4 regions of the Synechococcus sp. UW69 genome follow, and region 1 is predicted to be linked to each of the others. Evidence: predicted binding sites of a transcription regulator. Region 1 holds the regulator's gene; each other region holds the start of a gene.
The links. The regulator NtcA, encoded in region 1, controls nitrogen genes in cyanobacteria. The targets are predictions, from matches to a motif close to GTANCNNNNGNTAC.
Positions count from the first base shown of each region.

Region 2: a site for NtcA is predicted at 3,338-3,351, ahead of DXY29_RS08740 (DUF4278 domain-containing protein). Genes of this name have one in related genera too.
Region 3: a site for NtcA is predicted at 3,311-3,324, ahead of DXY29_RS13945 (DUF4278 domain-containing protein). Genes of this name have one in related genera too.
Region 4: a site for NtcA is predicted at 2,598-2,611, ahead of DXY29_RS08800 (molybdenum cofactor guanylyltransferase). Genes of this name have one in related genera too.

Region 1 is NZ_UCNW01000009.1:599,399-603,985, forward strand. It holds gene DXY29_RS10580 (TatA/E family twin arginine-targeting protein translocase) at 1-42, shown strand, start outside; gene pth (aminoacyl-tRNA hydrolase) at 71-688, shown strand; gene DXY29_RS10590 (DUF3146 family protein) at 688-945, shown strand; gene DXY29_RS10595 (resolvase) at 929-1,369, opposite strand; gene DXY29_RS10600 (DUF3084 domain-containing protein) at 1,366-2,517, opposite strand; gene ntcA (global nitrogen regulator NtcA) at 2,545-3,261, opposite strand; gene rph (ribonuclease PH) at 3,320-4,063, opposite strand; gene DXY29_RS10615 (cob(I)yrinic acid a,c-diamide adenosyltransferase) at 4,208-4,587, shown strand, end outside.
Region 2 is NZ_UCNW01000009.1:218,411-222,997, reverse strand. It holds gene asnB (asparagine synthase (glutamine-hydrolyzing)) at 1-653, shown strand, start outside; gene DXY29_RS08755 (Zn-dependent hydrolase) at 796-2,037, shown strand; gene DXY29_RS08750 (DUF1028 domain-containing protein) at 2,034-2,708, shown strand; gene DXY29_RS08745 (hypothetical protein) at 2,788-3,006, opposite strand; gene DXY29_RS08740 (DUF4278 domain-containing protein) at 3,087-3,254, opposite strand; gene DXY29_RS08735 (type 1 glutamine amidotransferase) at 3,469-4,227, opposite strand; gene ureC (urease subunit alpha) at 4,224-4,587, opposite strand, start outside.
Region 3 is NZ_UCNW01000011.1:229,734-234,320, reverse strand. It holds gene pepN (aminopeptidase N) at 1-1,941, shown strand, start outside; gene DXY29_RS12165 (TFIIB-type zinc finger domain-containing protein) at 1,931-2,140, opposite strand; gene DXY29_RS12160 (hypothetical protein) at 2,181-2,450, opposite strand; gene DXY29_RS12155 (hypothetical protein) at 2,459-2,677, opposite strand; gene DXY29_RS13145 (hypothetical protein) at 2,676-2,966, shown strand; gene DXY29_RS13945 (DUF4278 domain-containing protein) at 3,081-3,248, opposite strand; gene DXY29_RS12135 (ferredoxin) at 4,312-4,587, opposite strand, start outside.
Region 4 is NZ_UCNW01000009.1:230,518-235,104, forward strand. It holds gene DXY29_RS08785 (transglutaminase family protein) at 1-367, shown strand, start outside; gene DXY29_RS08790 (redox protein) at 355-846, opposite strand; gene DXY29_RS08795 (GTP 3',8-cyclase MoaA) at 926-1,969, opposite strand; gene DXY29_RS08800 (molybdenum cofactor guanylyltransferase) at 1,966-2,538, opposite strand; gene DXY29_RS08810 (NarK family nitrate/nitrite MFS transporter) at 2,825-4,366, shown strand; gene DXY29_RS08815 (nitrate reductase) at 4,448-4,587, shown strand, end outside.

The sequences.
Region 1 (4,587 bases):
GACGCTGCCAAACCGGTCGAAGAACTTCCCCCCGGCGACTGAGTCGCCACAACTGAGTCGCCGCAGTGGTATGACCACCGATCTCAAGCTTGTCGTGGGACTGGGGAACCCCGGCACGAAATACACGGGCACGCGCCACAACATCGGCTTCATGGCTTTGGAGCTTTTTTCGGAGCGTTCCGGATTCAGTTTTCGGCAGCAAGCCAAATTGCATGGCTTGGCGGCCGACACAGGAGTGGGTGATCAGCGTTTGCGCCTCCTCATGCCGCAGACCTACATGAACGACAGCGGTCGTGCCATTCGTGCTGCGCTCGATTGGTTTGGCCTCGAGCCCCATCAACTGCTGGTGTTGGTGGATGACATGGATCTCCCCCTTGGCCGTTTGAGGCTGCGTGCTCAGGGGAGTGCTGGTGGTCACAACGGACTGCGTAGCACCATTCAGCATCTCGGCACCCAGGCGTTCCCCAGGCTGCGGATCGGGATTGGTGCTCCGGCTGAGAACCCTGCCGAGCGTCGTGCCCGAACGGTTTCTCACGTGCTTGGACCCTTCAGCAAGCTGGAGCAGCCCTGTGTGGGGGCTGTCCTGGACGCTGTCCTGGAAGGGATTCATCGTCTTCAACGTCAGAGCTTTGAGCGCGCCGGGACCTGGATCAACGGGTTTCGCTACGACCTGGAGTCCGAAGACTGATGCCGGCTCTTCCGGCGACAACAGCCCATCTACGGGTGCTTCGCCAATGTTTTCAGGCGAAACGTGTTGAGGGTGAGGTCTCTGCCGGAGGCTTTGAGTGGCAGTTTTCCTGGGCGTTTGACCGCGGCGAGCTGATGGTGGAGCCGTCCTTAGGACGTGCCCTGATCGAGGATGCCTTGCGGCGGTTCCTGGTGCGTTCTGATTACAAGCTCGAACCAGGAGGTGACTACACCTTCATGGTCAGGGCCAGGTTTTGAGCACGAATGTGGGTGCAGGCTCTGGCCATTGCAGGTGGCACCCCAGGTGCTCTTCCAGCATGACTAAGGCGGCAACAGCATCCAGGTCCACCGGTGGAATGCGCAGCCCTTTCGGTAGAACTCGGCGCCAACCCCGAGCCGGCCACAGCGTCCAGTAACGCTGTCTTGCCCGCAGGGTGGTCCCCTGCTCCGGAATCACGGTGAGGCTGCCCAGGCCTTCCAGCCGCTTGATCCACGCTTGGCTTCCTGTTCCGTCGCCAATCAGGATGCGATCTAGAGCTTGGTCTTGATTCCACTGCTCGAGCCAGGGTTCCACGGCCTCTGGGGTCAGAACATGGCCCTCGCTGACAAGACCATGCTGAAGATCGGCCAGCACAAGGCCACATTTGCAGCGGCCTGGGTCGAGCACGGCCACCCGTTTCATGGGGATGCCTCAACCGTGACGACTACAGCATCGGAGCTGTAGCTAATCCCTGCGGCAATCACCTTCAAGACCACGCTTTTGCTGGGTCCCTCCATCAATGCCTGGGCCAGTTGGGAGAGTGCTGATCCATCGAATTGCAGTCCTTCCGTCAGGGATCCTCGCCGTTGCACCTCGGCATAGGCCGAGGCCAAGAGAAGGTTCAGCCGCGTTCGAATGCCCTCCGGTGTGCGTTCATCCGTTCGCAGTGTGGTGGTCGCTAGCACGTCACCGCTTTGCGCCACCGGGCGGTTGGGACGCACTTCGGGGAAGGCGTACACCGCCGTTTCACCACGCAGCACATTGGTGGCGGAGCGCAGCGAGATCACCCAGGTGTCCGGCTTGCGGATGATGTTCTGCAAGCGTTCCACGTCGCTGCGGGGAACGCGGATCAACTGTCGTTCGGGTGCTTCACCCGGCCTCACCTTGCCGTAGGCGTTGGCATTGGCCTCTTGAAGCAGCCTGTCGACAGCCTGTTTCGCTTGATCAGGAGCATCGAGACGAACCGTTGCTCTCGCCAAGGTTTGTCCGCTACTGATCACCACCGATCCACGCCTCAGGGCGACCAGGTTGAATTCGAGTTCCTTGAGTTCCTGCTCGCCAGCTCGGATTCGGCTCCGCACGCTTTTCAATTCGGCCTCCGTGCGCTGGATGTCGGCATCGCGGGAGGCGATGTCCCGGCTCAGACGCTCACGTTCTGCTTCGAGTTGGGCGCGTTCGTTCTGCAGGGGAGCCAGTTCACGGCGCAGGGTGTCAGCCCGTTGCTGTGACTGCTTGAGTTCAGCGGCGATCCGGTTGGCTTCTGTTCGGGTCTCTTCCCGTTCCCGTTCGGCTGCATCGAGCTGCCGCCGGCTGTCCTGGAGCCGGTCTTGCAGAGCATCCAGTTCAAACAGGCCCACCCGCAGCTGGCGGCTCACCAGCAGCAGCAGGCCGAGCGACAGTGCGCTGATCAGGCTGCCGGTCAGCACCGTAATCAGAACGGCGGTCCGTCGCGGGCGCATCTTGAACAGACTCAGGCGGGCCTTGCCGACACGACTTCCCAGCCGGTCACCCAGGGTCGACAGAACGCCCCCGAGCACCAGCAGAACCAGGATCAGTGCCCAGCCACTCATGGCCGCACCTGTGGGTTGACGTGCTGCCTAGCTGAATCGTTTGGCCAGAGCGATTGGATCCAGAACGGTGATTTTTTTGCGGTCAATCTGAACCAGACCGGATTGACGCAAGTCTCCCAGCAGACGCGTGATTGTCACGCGCGTTGAGCCAATCGCTTCGGCGATGGCCTGATGGGACAGGCGCAGGTCGATGGTGATTCCCAGTTCATCCGCTACGCCGAAATCCCTGCACAGCACCAACAGAAAGCTCACCAGTCGGGATGACATGTCCCTGTGGGTCAGCGTTTCGATCATCGTTTCGGTCTGAAGAATCCGACTGGAAAGGCCCTGCAGCAAGCGCAGGCCAACGCTGGTATCCGCTTCGATCGCCGCCTTCACGGATGTCGCAGGCGCCGTCACCATCTCGACTCTGGTGAAGGCTACGGCGTGGTAGAAGCGATCAGACCGTTGACCGGTCAGCAACGACAGCACCCCAAAGAGGCTGTTCTCGCGGAGCAAGGCCACTGTGATCTCTTCCCCTGACTCGTAGACGCGGGAGAGACGGACCGCTCCGCGGCGGATCAGATAGACACGTTCAGCAGGATCTCCAGGGAAAAAGATGGTCTTGTTGCGGTCCACCAGTTCACTGCTGGCGCCGTCCAGATCCCGGATGATTTCCAGGAGGGAGCGGTTGGCCGGTTCTGTGCTGGGGGTTGGAGCCACCATCTGCGGGGCGTATCGGCTGAAACCTCGGCTACTGGTCATGACAACCCCCTGGTGAGGCGAAGCTACGGAGCCAACGGTGGCCGCCGTGTAGCGGTTATTACGTAACTCTGCTGTGCTCGTTCATCGCTTGGCGTTGCGCCTGCATCAGGGATGTCAATCCAGGCTCAGCCAGATCCAGTAATTCATTGAGCTGGCTGCGGCTGAAGGGCGCTCCCTCCGCAGTTCCCTGGATCTCCAACAGGCGACCATCGCCAGCCTGCACAACATTCAGGTCCACCTCAGCTCTGCTGTCTTCGCTGTAGTCCAGATCCAGCAAGGCCTGGCCACCCACTAGGCCGACGGACACGGCCGCTACCTGGTCGATCAGTGGCGATTGCTCCAGAATCCCCTTTTCCACGAGTGAAAGGCAGGCTTGCTCAAGGCCGAGCCAAGCTCCCGTGATGGATGCAGTCCGTGTTCCGGCGTCGGCTTGGATCACATCGCAGTCGATCAGCAAGGTGCGCTCGCCCAGACGCTTCATGTCGATCACAGCGCGAAGGCTTCGGCCGATCAACCGTTGAATCTCCTGCGTGCGGCCCGACAATTTCATGAGCTCCCGTGATTGCCTCTGCGGCGTGGATCCCGGCAGCAGCCGGTATTCGGCGCTGACCCATCCCAACCCTTCCCCCTTCCGCCAGCGGGGAACCTTGTCCTCCAGGCAGACGCTGCACAGAACAGCGGTTCGGCCGGTGTGAACCACAAGGGAGCTCAAGGCAAAACCCATGGGATTCCAGGTCACCGAGAACGGCCGTAATTGCTCAGGGCGACGGCCATCGGTTCGGCTTCCAGCGGTTTGGCTCATCGGTGGTGTGCAGTTCTTCAAGCCTCGCAGCCGGTTGGTTCTCGCCCGTCCAAACACCATGGGTGGTGTCAATGCACTTGTGGAATGTCATCTCGCCGCTACATTCAAGGTCTTGCCGGGATTGCCCGGACGGATGTTGCCGTGATGACCACAAGCCTTGCCGACCCCCAAGCGTTCCAGAACTCTCTGGATCGGGATCAGCAGGCTTTGCAACGGGCAGGACTCAGGCCCCTGCCACCTGTTGCAGATCCTCCACCCCTATATCTGGTGGCGCCCGAAGGGCAGCTCCAGGTGCACACAGCGCCCTATCGCGGCAGTTTCGCCAGTGTTCTCAGTCAGGCGATGCGTTCCGCTGGCCTGGGCAGTCGTGTTCTGATCAGTCAGTTCCTCAAAGGGGGCGTGCAGCAGGGGCCCGCAGGTCGCGTCCAACTTTGTGGAGGCCTGGTTTGGCTGCGTCCTGAGGTGCCTCTCTGCCTCTCCTCTCCGAATCACCCCGGCGGTGCGGAGGCGGTGGCTGCCGTTTG
Region 2 (4,587 bases), 380 kb from region 1:
TTCTGGCGGAGTCTCATGCTGCAGCCCTGCAGGATTACTCCCCGGGTAAAGCGATTGCTGAGCAATTGGATGCGGATCAACTTGAAGGGCGCCATGCCTTGGACAAGGCCCAGTACGTCTGGATCAAGACCATGTTGGAGGGCCAGATCTTGACCTGGGGCGGTGACCGGGTCGACATGGCCAATTCCATGGAGGCCCGACCGGCCTTCCTGGATCACCATCTGGCCGCTGTTGCCGTGCAAGTGCCTCCCGAACTGCGGATTAAGGGAAAAACCGAGAAATACGTGTTGCGGGAAGCCATGGCGGGTTTGTTGCCGGAGGTGTTGTATCGGCGTGAGAAGTTCGCCTTCATGGCGCCGCCAGCCCATACGGAGCCCGAGAAGTGGGAGCAGATGAAGCAACTCGCCGATGACTACCTCAGTGATGAGGCGATCGATGCCGCTGGTTTATTGAGCAAGGCTGGCGTTAGCGCCTTGTTTGCACGTCATGCGGACCCTGCCACCACCGATGCGGAGCGTGTGCAGATGGATGCCGTGATCAATCATCTGCTGGGTGTGCAGATGTTGCACCGGATGTTTGTGGCAGAGGACGTGCCAGCCCTGGCCCGTCGGGAGGCCGACCGCCTGGGGTGGCGGGTGCTGATGCCCGTTTGAATTCTTTGATCAGCGTTAAATCGTTGCGCTAGCTACAAGCCAATCGGCCGATTCAGGTCAAGGTGTCTTTCCCTTTGAACTGCAGGTCACGGCATTGCCAGGGCTCATCTCGGCGTTTCCGACTACCCCTGCATCGAGGGTCGTGCCAGCCAAAATTGCGGCGCGACCAAACCACAATCGTTTGATTGGCACGATTGAGCAGCTTGCCAGGATTGGCGCGAAGCCGGATGGCAGCGTTTGTCGACGCGGGTTTTCAGCGGAAGACGTCCAGGGCCGTGAGTTGCTGGCCAGTTGGATGAAGCAGTTGGGCATGCAGGTGCGTGTGGATGCCGCTGGCAATTTGATCGGGCGTCTTGAAGGCCTCGAGCCACACCGTCCTGCGCTGGTGACAGGCTCACACCTCGACACCGTCCCCACCGGTGGTCGCTTTGATGGGGCCTTGGGTGTTCTTGCAGGTCTGGAAGCCTGCCGCGCTCTTCAAGACCAGGGCATGAGGCTGCGGCACGGCATTGAGTTGATCGCCTTTGCCGACGAGGAATCGACCATGGTGGGTTGCAAGGGTTTGGCGGGCACGGCTTCCGATAACCCGGAGAGTTACGTCACCAGCAACGGCCAGGCGATTCAGGAGAATCTGGCGCGAATCGGGGGGCATTGGCCTTCGCTGGCATCGGCCCGACGCTCCGATGAGGCCTATGCCGCTTTTCTTGAGTTGCATGTTGAACAGGGCGGCGTTCTCGAGCAACGCGGGGATGCCATTGGTGTTGTTGAGGGTGTTGTGGGTCAGCGTCGTTTCAGCATCAACGTGCAGGGACAGGCCAATCACGCCGGCACCACACCGATGGGTCTGCGACAGGACGCCCTCGTGGCGGCGTCGCGCATTGTTCTTGCCGTCGAGGCCATGGCATCCCGCCATCCAGGAGATCCTGTGGCGACCGTGGGTCGACTGGAGGTTTGGCCCAATGCCGCCAATGTCGTCCCCGGCGCTGTCGCCCTGACGGTCGACCTGAGGGATGTTGATCCGACTGTTCTCGATCAATTGGTGGAGGAGTTGATGCAGCAGGTCGAAAGCATTGGTGCTGAAACGGGCTGCCCGATTTCGGTGGACCCACAGTTCAGTGTTGATCCCACCCCTGCTGATGCTGTGGTGATGGCCACGATTGCTGAGGCCTCGGCCGATCTCGGTTTGTCTTACAGCCATCTCCCCAGCCGAGCCAGCCACGATGCGCAGGAGGTTGGTCGCCGTTGGCCGATGGGCATGATTTTTGTTCCCAGTCGGGGTGGTTTGAGTCACTCCGCTGCGGAGTTCACCAGCGACGAAGAGTGCTGGGCGGGCACTGCGGTGCTTTTGGAAACGCTGCTGCGGCTCGACCGTCAGCTGCCGTGACCTTTTCGATCCTGGCCCGTGATCCCAACAACGGCCGCTTTGGCGTGGCTGTTGCCACCTGTCATCTGGCCGTTGGATCCACCGTGCCCCACATCCGCGCCGGAGTTGGCGCTGTGGCGACCCAGGCCCACACCAATCCCTATCTGGGGATCTGTGGCCTTGAACGCTTGGAGCAGAGTGCGGATGCGGAAAATGTTTTGGCCAGCCTTCTGGCGGATGATCAGCATCGTGATCGGCGTCAGTTTCATCTGATCGACCTGGATGGTCGAACGGCCTGTTGGACGGGGCAGGATTGCGGGGCTTGGGCTGGGCACCGCCATCGGCGTGATCTGTCTGTCGCCGGCAATTGTTTGGTCGACGACGGTGTTGTGGAGGTGATGGAGCAGGCGTATCTCACCAGCGATCCCAGCTGGAAACTTGGTCGACGCCTGATGGCTGCACTGCAGGCGGGGGAGGCTGCCGGAGGCGATCACCGCTCCGATTTCTGCACCTCAGCAGCGGTGCAGGTGAGTGGTGAAGCTGCCTTTCCGCTGTTGGACCTACGGGTTGATTTCCATGAGCGTGCGGTGGAACAGTTGATGGAGGTTTACGAACGCAGCCAGGCACTTTGGGCCCAGGAATGGAGGGATGAACTCTCAGAGTTGCCCATGCTCAACCGGTTGGTGGCTTAATGATTCGCGTTGGTTTGTGCCATTAAAAAAAGCCCATCAACACTGGGTGTCGAGGGCTTTTTGCAAAACTCTGAATGGCTCAACTGGGGACTGTGGCTTCCCACTCCACATTCAAACCAGCTTGACGCGCATCATTGACGAGGTCGTCGATGCAATCGATTCCAAATGCAGCCTGGCCAGACAGCAAGGCATCCCATTCGCTGGCTGGGAAGTGGGTTTGCAGCCAGAACACGCCGTGCACGCTGGAGGGATTCACCTGCACAAGGCCTTTGTCGAGGCGGGAAGTGATGAGATCCAACGTCGTTGCTGAGGCTGGATCTATTACGCCCTAATCCTCGGAACTGGAATGTTCGAGTTGCTACAGATTGAGAAGTTGGCCTAGCGCGTGTAGCCCACCCCGCGGTACACGAGCTGCACCGGAGTGCGGTGGCTGTTGATCTGGCGGGATTGGTACACGTTGCGGCGGTAGACCAGCTGCACACCGGGCCTGCCCTCAGTGGCGTTCTTTTGCTGGTACTGATGCCCGCGATAGAGAAGGGTGGTCATTGGAAGGTCCTCGAAGCAAGCTCAGGTCCCCGTTCCATGGCCTGAGGCGAACTGCGCTTCGCGTGGTGCGAAGTGAACGATCGGTAGCTGATGCTACAGAGCTATTGAAGCGTTTTCGGTCGTGGTGTTGATGTTCGGTTCGACACTTGATCTGAAAAGTTTTTGCTTTTGTTTATTTTTATCCGTAGAAATTAGTTGGCCTTGCTGATGTGAATCACCTGGTCTTGCAGCACTCCTGCAGCTGAGCGAGCGCAGCATTGAAAAAGTGTCGACCTTGCTCCTGCAGCTTGTTACCAAGCCAGCGCCACTCCCGCATCAGGCGTTCGGGCCCTTCAGGCCCAAGGGCGCTCATCACATAGGTGTGGTCGTTGGCGATCCAGCGTTGCAGTGCGTCTCTGTTGATCTCGAGGTGGCATTGCAGGCCAATGGCGTGATCGCCGATTCGAAACACCTGTTCCGCACAGTGCAGCGAGGAACCAAGAAGGGTTGCATCGCCTGGCAGGTGGATGCGATCGCCATGCCAATGCAGCACCAAGCTGCTGCTCGGTTGTCCCTGCAGTAAGGCCTCATCGCTCCGTTCAGCAACCCAGTGGATTGCCCCCAGTCCCAGTTCCTTGAGTTGCTGTGGTGGCGCTCCAACCTGCAGGGGTTCCACGGATCCGCCAGCAGCGACAGCCAAGAGCTGCGCCCCCAGGCAGATGCCCAGCACCGGTCGACGCTGCTGGTGCCAGGCCGTCAACCAGTTCAGCTCGGCTTGGAGCCAGTGCAGGTCTTGATGATGCTGCTCGTTCACCCCCATTGGTCCCCCCAGCACCAGCGCGATGCTGTTCGGGCATTCACTTGGGTGCGGCAGGCGGTCGCCTCGGTCGGGCCGCAGGGTCCGGAGAGTCATTCCCCGTTCCCGTGCCAGTTGTCCCACCAGTTCGGGCCCTTCGTGGTCAACGTGCTGGATCACCAGCAGGGTGGTGGTCAAAGCAGCAGATAGCGCTGGGCGAGGGGCAGCACTTCGGCGGGCTCGCAGGTGAGCAGTTCACCGTCGGCGAACACCTCATAGGTCTGCGGGTCCACGCTCACCTTCGGCAGTGCGGAATTGAGTTTGAGAGCGCTTTTGCCCACGCTGCGGGTGTCCTTCACCGCCATGCAGGTGCGCTCCAGACCCAGTTGACGTTGGATATCAGCATCCATGGCGGCTGCGCTCACGAAGGTGAGGCAGCTGGGAGCCAAGGCTTTGCCGAAGGCGCCGAACATGGGCCTGCCGTGCACGGGCCCGGGGGTGGGAATGGAGGCGTTGGCATCCCCCATCTGGGCCCACACGATCGAACCGCCCTTGATC
Region 3 (4,587 bases), on a different contig from region 1:
CCCTTCACGGCCCATGCCATGGCGTCGCTGAAGCGATCCATGGCATGGGATGAATCTGTTTATAACCTCGAATACGACCTTGATGAGTACAACATCGTCGCGGTGCGTCACTTCAACATGGGCGCAATGGAAAATAAGAGTCTGAATATCTTCAATTCAAAGCTTGTTCTCGCCGATGCGGTGACTGCAACCGATGCCGAGCTCGAAAGAATCGAAAGCGTCATTGCGCACGAATATTTTCATAATTGGAGTGGAAATCGCATTACATGCAGGGATTGGTTTCAGCTCTCGCTTAAAGAAGGTCTAACGGTTTTTCGTGATCAATGTTTTACTGCAGATCTGCATTCTGAAGCGGTTAAGCGCATTGAGGATGTTGCCATGTTGCGTAATACCCAATTTCGAGAGGATGCAGGCCCCACAGCTCATCCCGTGAAGCCATCGGAATACCAGGCGATCGATAACTTCTACACAACAACCATTTACGAAAAGGGCGCGGAACTGATCCGCATGCTGCGCACCTTGCTTGGGCCTGAGCGTTTCATGAAGGGAATGGAGGTTTACGTGGAACGTTTTGATGGCACGGCCGCCACAACGGAGGACTTTGTTCAGGCAATCGCCGATGGGGCGACCAGCCAGGGAGAACCCCTGGGATTTGATCTGGAGCGGTTTCAGCGCTGGTATCACCAGGCTGGAACACCGGAACTCAGGGTTGAACGGCACTGGAATTCCTCACTTGGCCAGTTGACCGTCGACTTGCACCAGACGACGCCCCCCACGCCGGGACAAGCTGAAAAACTGCCGCTTGTGTTGCCGATCGCCATCGCGCTGGTCGGAGATCAGGGCCGTGTTGGTGAGGAAGAGCTGCTCGTGATGGAGGGTGAGCGAGCCAGCATCACCTTGCAGGGCCAGCCCGGTGACAACGCCCCTGCCCTATCCGTGCTGCGGCGGTTCTCGGCGCCGGTCCATGTGCGGTTGGACCAGTCGCTGGAGGAGTGTCTGCAGCTGTTGTCTTCCGATGATGACCCCTTCTGCCGTTGGGATGCGGCTCAGCGTTTGGCACGTCAGGTGCTTCTGGCACGGGCTGAAAACCAGCCGAAACGTGCCGTGGAGGAGGCTCTGATTCAGGCTCTGGATCAGAGGATCTCCGCTTACGACGGTGGTGATGGCATGGACCTGGCGGCGCTGCTTGCACTTCCAGGAATGGCGGAACTGGAGGCATTGCAATCGCCAGTGGACCCCCTTTCGCTGGATCAGGCGTTCCGGGAGTGGACCCAGGAGATGGGTGTTCGATTGCAGTCGTCCCTGCGACGACTCCTGGACTTGGCGCGGGCTGACTGGGCCATGGCTTGGCCAGCCGGTCAGGGCGGCCGTGCACTGACGGCTTTGGCTTGGCGCTGGCTTGCAGCTGCTGGGGACGCAATGGTTCAGGCTGAGGCACTAGCGGCGGTCTCCGGGCCTTCGATGACCCTTGCGCGGGGAGCACTGCGCGCGTTGCTCACGCTCGACAGTGCTGAGCGTGAGCAGGCGATGGCCTTGTTTTACGACCGTTGGAAGGACAAACCCGTGATCCTTGACGCTTGGTTTGCGATGGAAGCGTCGGCCCCCAGGTCGAATGCTCTGGAGCGGGTTCAGCAGCTTTTGGAGCACCCACGCTTCGATCCGCTCGCTCCCAATTCCTTGCGCGCCGTCCTGGGCGGATTCACGGCCAATGTGCAGGCATTTCATGCCACCGATGGCAGTGGCTATCGGTTCATGGCTGAGCAAATCGCAGCGGTTGATTCCCGGAATCCGATCACAGCTTCACGGATGGCCAAGGTGTTCAGCCGCTGCAACAGTTACGGATCCGACCGCCAGAAGGTGATGCGTCAGGCCATCGAACAGCTGGCGTCAGAGCCCCTCTCTGCAAACACGGCCGAGGTTGTTCAGTTGCTCATGACGTGATCACCACAAGCACGATGATCGCCAGCAGCAGGATGACCAGCCAGAACTTTCTGTTGCTGCGCCGATTGCTCAGCGGCGTTGGGCGCGTGGCTCGGCTCCCTGCCGCAAGACCGCAGTTCTGACAGACCAGCCGTCCGGCCATGGATCGATCGGCACGAAACCGACGGCTTCCGCAGTTCTGGCAGACGGTGACGGCCAAGGTCTCTCAATCATCGTTCCACCAGCTTGCCTGGCATCAGTTAGTCCCGTTCCCAGCCTTCGCAGCCTGCTTTGGAGCGCTGGCGCTTTGTGCGTCGATAGCTCTCGTTCTGCTGGGCAAGAGCTTCGCTCGCCACAGCAACAGCTTTGCTGTCACTGCTCTCAGCGATGATTGCTCGATTGATTGCCATGGCGTTGCCCAGGCGATTCAGCACCTGATCCATCAGCTGGCACTCATCGAATGCGGCGCGTCCCGCGGCCGGTACTCCAAGCAGCAGCAAGGCCCAACACGGAGCAAGCAAGCCTTTCATTGATCTGCTCAGGGGCTGTAAGTGATGGTGCACTGATAGCGGCTGCTGAATCCCACATCAATGCTTTTGCAGGTTGTGTCGGTGATCGTTGCCCCTTTTGGGACCACGCGCATGGCCTCTGCGGTGGCGAACTGCTCTGAGGGGCCCTGGGCTGTGGCCCGATTCCCGCCTGCGAGAGCCGTGGAGCCCCAAAGGATTACGGCCATCAACAGAGCCGTGTGTCGCATGACGGGAGTCAGAAGTGATGTCTTCGGTTTACACAAAACGCGTTTGAGCGACAGCGGTGGTGGCATTAGCAACGGCCACGGCACCAGCGCTGACCCTGATGTCTCGGTTCAGTTTTGGATTCCGTGTCCTGCTTCGCTTCGGGGACTGGCGGTGGGGGCAGAAGCGCTGCTGGCTGCACGGGAAGACGTCGCGATCCCCATGCTGCGTCAAAGGGAACCACCACGAGGGGAATCGGTTCCGCACTCCGCACCGGCAAGACCAATGCCCATGACGCGACAAGGGCTGTGATCAGAAATCTCATCCCGCCATTTTTGCTGATGCTTGATCTTCTTGCCGTAGTTTCTGCTGCCCCATCAGGGCTGAGGCCGGCGGCGACAGGGCAGGGGTGGAACCTGAGCCTGTTCAGGCCTTGGAATAGGAGACGCCGCGATAAGTCAGAACAACGGAATTGCGAACCGAATTGACTTGATCGGCCCGATAGGATTTACCCATGTATTTGAGTTGGATTGTTGGCCTGGTAGTTGCTTTCTCTGACTTTGCATATTTGTTGCCCAAGAAGGTGAGTTCCATGGCTTAGTAGGGAGTGAATAAAAATGTTTTCAAGTTCTACATCGTCGCTGAAGGCCCGCAAGGTTCCACTGGATACTTCGTTCTTTAGCCATTGTTAAAATGGCCTCGGCTTGATACAGGCGCCGTCGTCTGGCCTTGGCCTGACAGGGAAAAGGGTTTATTGCTTGTTATCGACTGTCGTCTCAGTTGTCGTGAAAAGCGCGAGGTATTGGAGATTATTTCTCTTTGCTGCACCGTTGGCATGCAGAAATTCTGTCTTTGTGATGCTCTGGCAATGTTAGCCGAAAAGGGTCAACATCAAATTCATAACCACATGTGCATCTTGCGTGAAATCTCAGCTTTTTTGATTTTGTGAGTCGTTTTAAGAGAGTGATCTCTCCATAGATTTGCTCTGGCTTGAACCGATCAAGCTTGATACGTTCTTCGGGTGCATTTTTGATTCGTGCCTTATGCAGTGCGTTGCGCACTGAGTTTTCGCTGCCTTTGCCAAGGATCTTGGGGATCTGGAGAATCGATCGACCTTCCTTCAGATACAGACGCTTGATCTCCTCGATCTCTGCACTGGTGAAGCCAGACTTTTTGCCCACCTGCTTTCTCCCTTTATTTTGATTCTCTCAGGGCGTGTGCAAGGCAAGGTCTTATGGAACCCTTCCGCCCAATCTGACGCCTTGCCAATGAGAGGTCTGGGGGTCCGACCAGCATGATTCACTGAAGGCGAGTTAAGCCACAACATGGCTGCGGCTCATATGGTCGCTGCTTTCGCCTCATCGGAACAGCATTGAACCGATAGCCGGGTGATGGTGTTGTTGGAGGGTCCACACCTCCATCCATTGGCCCCTGCATGGTCATTGGGCGCTGAGTGTCAGCGATCTTTCCCACGCAGACACCGCATGCACAGCCTGGCTCCTCTTTTGAAGGGGAGGAGTCAGATCAGCGTTTCTCACTGGTGCTGAGCAACTCCGCCAGCCTGTTTTAAGTATTTGGGTTTACTAGCCAACCTTTACCGACCAGCTACCGGCAGTCGTAACCGGAAGCATTGAGCGTTGAAATAAACATCAGCTCTTCAGTTGAGGTCTTCAAAATCGACCCAATGAATGCAATCGACAGGACAGGTGTCAATCGCTTCCTGGATTCGATCAATTGAATCACCGTCTTGGCGAATCGCACGACAGCGACCTGTTTCTGGAACCATCACAAAAGTATTGGACGCTACATGTGCGCAATAACGGCAGCCAATGCAGTCAACTTCCTCAACCCAAACTGCTTTGTCGCGAAGTCCTCCGCCTAAAGATGGTTCGGATCCCGTACGAAGCTGCCCAGGATGTGATGAAAAAGCTGC
Region 4 (4,587 bases), 370 kb from region 1:
GATCGGCTCTTGCCGAGATCTGGCCATGCTGATGGTGGCCTGCAGCCGAGTGGTAGGGCTTCCCGCCCGATTCGTGAGCGGCTATCAACTGCAGCAACCTCCCCCGAAGGAATACGACCTGCATGCCTGGGCGGAGGTCTACCTGCCCGGGGCGGGCTGGCGCGGCTTTGATCCCAGTGCCGGCATGGAAATCAACGAGCGCTATGTGGTGCTGGCCACCTCCTCCAAGCCGGAACTCACCGCGGCCGTGAGCGGCAGCTTCAGCGGTCCTCCCGGAACAGCCAGTGAACTGAACTGGCAGATTCAGATCACTGAGGAAGCCTCCGGAACGGAAACCTGCTCACGCAACCTCGTTCAGGCCGCCTGAAGCAGAGGTTCCACCCCATGCAACTGGGGCTTCCGAGCAGAGCTAAGGGTTGCAGCCATCAAGGCCGGGATCTCGGCGCTGTTGTAGACGCGAAATTCCCGCACAAGAGAGACGCCCTCCTCACGGACCGCCTGGTTCAGAACGACAGAGCCATCGGGATCGGAAATCGAGCGGTGGAAGGTGCCGGGGGGAATGCGAAGGATGTCACCACCACTCTCCAGCCGAACGATGTGAAACGGCTGCTCCCAGGCCAGATTCACCAAAAAGAAGGTTCTCCCGCCACTAGCCGCCAGCAAATTGTCTTCCTGGTGGGGATGCAAATAAAACTGCCAGGCTCCGCTCTCAGGGTCGTTGGGTGGCGACACCGCCGGACCGCTGTGAATCACCAAGTCACGCGCGTTCGAGGTGTCCACAGTCACGTCGAAAAAACGAACCGATGGGGTGTCGCGAAAGCGCTCGTAGGCCAGCAGTTCGAACATCTCGATGGATCCTTGAAGATCCTTCAGCTGACCTGTTGTACCGGGAGCCTCACTCAAAAACGGTGACGATCACAACGGTTCAGCCCCCCAGATACGCCATCTCCGCATGCGTTGACGCACCGGCCTCTGGATCACGCTCCTCGCTGTAGCGGTCCTGGCGCCGCTGCCAGAGATCGCGCATGGCCTGCTCGAGGCAAGGCTCCGACGAGAGCACAGGCTTGAGATCCATGCCATGAGCGGAGAACAAACAGGTGAACGCCTGCCCATCGGCGGTGACACGCAACCGGTTGCAATCTCCACAGAACGGCTCACTGATGGAGGCGATCACACCGATGGATCCGGCGCCATCGCGATAGTTCCAACGCTGTGCCGTGCCACCCCTGGGGCGCCCCAGGGGTTCGAGCGGCCAACGGGCGTGAATGCGCTCCACCATCTGCGCCGCCGGCAGCACCTGGTCCAGCCTCCACTGGTTGCGGTTGCCCACATCCATGAACTCAATCAAGCGCAGCTCCACCCCCTGCTGCCGCGCCAAACCGGCCAAGGGAAGAAGTTGATCATCATTCATCCCCCGTTGGATGACGGCGTTGAGCTTGAGTTCACCGGCCGAGGGGTCAAAACCAGCGGCACGAGCCGCCGAAATGCCGTCCTGCACCTTGCGCACCAACCGTTCACCGGCGACAGCGCCACCCTGGAGACCAGCCATGCGCGCTGCTGCCTCCCCTTCTGCTGCATCCAAGCTGATGGTGATGCGATTCAACCCTGCTGCGCGCAGCGACCGAGCCATCGGTTCCGAAAGCAAAACCCCATTGCTGGTCAGCGCCACCACTTCAAGACCTGCTAAGGGATCTGATCGACGCCTCCGGGCCTGCGCCACCGCCTCAAGCAAGGGCAACAACCGACGGCTCAACAACGGCTCTCCACCCGTGAGCCGTAGCGTTTGGGTTCCAAGGCGCGAGGCAACACGAATAACGCGCATTTGCTGCTCAAGCGTGAGCAAGCCAGGGGGATCATCCACATCCGGACGGCAGTACGGACAGGCGAGATTGCAGCGGGCCGTCAGCGACAGCCGCAGTACTCCGAGGGGCCGGTTGAAACGATCTGCGAGCGGCAGCGAGGTGCTCATCCTTCCAACGCTGACAGATCTGCTGAGCAATTGGCATTCAGCAGAGCCTCTGCAGGCAACTGCACCGACTGATGAGGAACACGCATCAACCAGTCCATCCAGCGCAACTCTCCACGTTGCAATTGCTGATCGAGACAGGAGCGAAAGGGGGAGCCTGAAGGAATCACCGCCAACAACGGCTGCAGCCGCAGACCGTCATGGGCCACCGCTGCTTGCTCAGGAGCACAGTTCCAGGCCGCGATGAGCTGAAGAAATACAGCCGTCCGCAAGCGCGGCATGTCCACCGGAAGCACCAGCAACGCCTCCCCGGGCGGAAGCGGCAGCACCCTGGCAAGCGCCTGCAGGGGGCCATTCCAAGGAGGGGGCTCCAACAGCACGGAACATCCGGGTCGGAGCCCCAGCACCTCTGCATGCTGGCGATGGCGACTCAACACCTGCACCGGATACCCCAAGGGCAGCAGCTGGTCGACCAACGCCGTTAGCCAAACACCACCGGATGGATGGGGCAACAGCGCTTTGTCACGCCCCATGCGACGGCTGCTACCGCCACTGAGCAAACAAACCCGCAAGCCTTGGTTCACATCTCTGATCAACAATCTGCACCAGCGAAGTCCAACAACCCAACAAAGTTGCAACCGCTACCAAATCATCCAGGCACAAGAACACCTGATCCAATCAATCAGCTCCATTGATGTTTGCGGGGGAACACAAAAACAGAAATTGGTAACCAATCTGACCAAAGAGTGGCCCGACAAATTGATTAACTGCGCGAGTTAAACGGATCTTCTTTTCGACCGTTTTGCCATCCCCGGGCACCCTTCGTTTTGACGCCCGAGGTTTCACTTCTTCTTCTCAATGCTTGGCGACCTCTGGTCGTTCCAGGGCAGGTATCGAACCCTCCACCTGACCTGGATCGCCTTCTTCCTGACCTTCGTGGTCTGGTTCAACTTGGCCCCTCTGGCCACCACTGTGAAAGCGGACCTCGGATTGACCGTTGGTCAGATCCGCACCGTGGCCATCTGCAATGTGGCCCTCACCATCCCGGCTCGCGTGCTGATTGGCATGCTTCTGGACAAATTCGGACCCCGGGTCACCTATTCGTCGATCCTGGTCTTCTCAGCCTTCCCCTGCCTGCTGTTTGCGTCCGCTCAGGACTTCAACCAACTGGTGGTGGCACGTCTGCTGCTCTCCATCGTGGGCGCCGGCTTCGTGATCGGCATCCGAATGGTGGCCGAGTGGTTCCCTCCTAAGGAAATCGGCCTCGCGGAAGGGATCTACGGCGGCTGGGGCAACTTCGGCTCCGCCTTCTCCGCCCTCACGATGGTGGCCCTCGCCGGCTTCCTCTCCTTCTCCGGTGGTTTTGAACTGCCGACCGGTGCTGTTCTGAACTGGCGCGGTGCGATCGCCCTCACCGGCATCGTTTCGGCTGCCTACGGCTTCTTCTACTTCTTCAACGTCACGGACACACCCCCCGGCAAGACCTACCAGCGGCCTGAGAAGACCGCAGGCCTGGAAGTCACCTCCATGCGCGACTTCTGGGGCCTGCTCGGCATGAACGTGCCCTTCGCAGCCATCCTCTGTGTTCTCTGCTGGCGCCTGTCGAAAGTTGGCTTCCTCACCGCAAGCACCTATCCGCTGGCCCTCGGTGCCGTCGCCGTCTGGTTTGCCTTCCAAACCTGGGGAATCATTCGCACCAACCGCGATCTGATTCTTGGCAACAAGGTTTATCCCAAGGAAGACCGCTACGAGTTCCGCCAGGTGGCGATCCTCGAGCTCACCTACATCGTGAACTTCGGTTCCGAACTGGCCGTGGTTTCGATGCTGCCCACCTTCTTTGAAACCACCTTCGATCTGCCGAAGGCCACCGCCGGAATCCTGGCCTCCTGCTTCGCTTTCGTGAACCTGGTGGCGCGCCCTGCCGGTGGTCTGATCTCCGACCGGGTCGGCAGCCGCAAGAACACCATGGGCTTTCTCACCGCTGGTCTCGGCGTGGGCTACCTGGTGATGAGCATGATCAAACCAGGCACCTTCACCGGCAGCACCGGCATCGTCGTTGCCGTGGTGATCACCATGCTCGCCTCCTTCTTCGTGCAGTCCGGTGAAGGCGCCACCTTCGCTTTGGTGCCCCTGGTCAAGCGTCGCGTCACCGGTCAGGTGGCCGGTCTGGTGGGTGCCTACGGCAACGTTGGTGCTGTGACCTACCTGACCATCTTCAGCCTCCTGCCGATGTGGATGGGCGGCGGCGGCGAACCCACCCCCGAGGTGATTGCTGCCTCCAACAGCGCCTTCTTCCAGATCCTGGGCGTGGCCGGTCTGATCGTGGCCTTCTTCTGCTTCTTCTTCCTCAAGGAGCCCACAGGGTCCTTCGCAGAGCTGCACGAAGGCGAAACGGCCTGATCCATCAGCCTCAGCAGCAACGCGTTGCTGCGCAACGACCCGGAGCTTCCACTCCGGGTTTTGTTCTTTTTTGGTTCCTGCATGGTCAACTCCCCCCGCAGCGTGCGCAGCCAGTGCCCCTACTGCGGAGTGGGCTGTGGCCTGGAGCTGCTCCCTCCTGCTGTGAAGGGTCAAGCCGTGAAGCGGGATGCTGAAGGCAATCCAATGTGGACCGCCCGCGG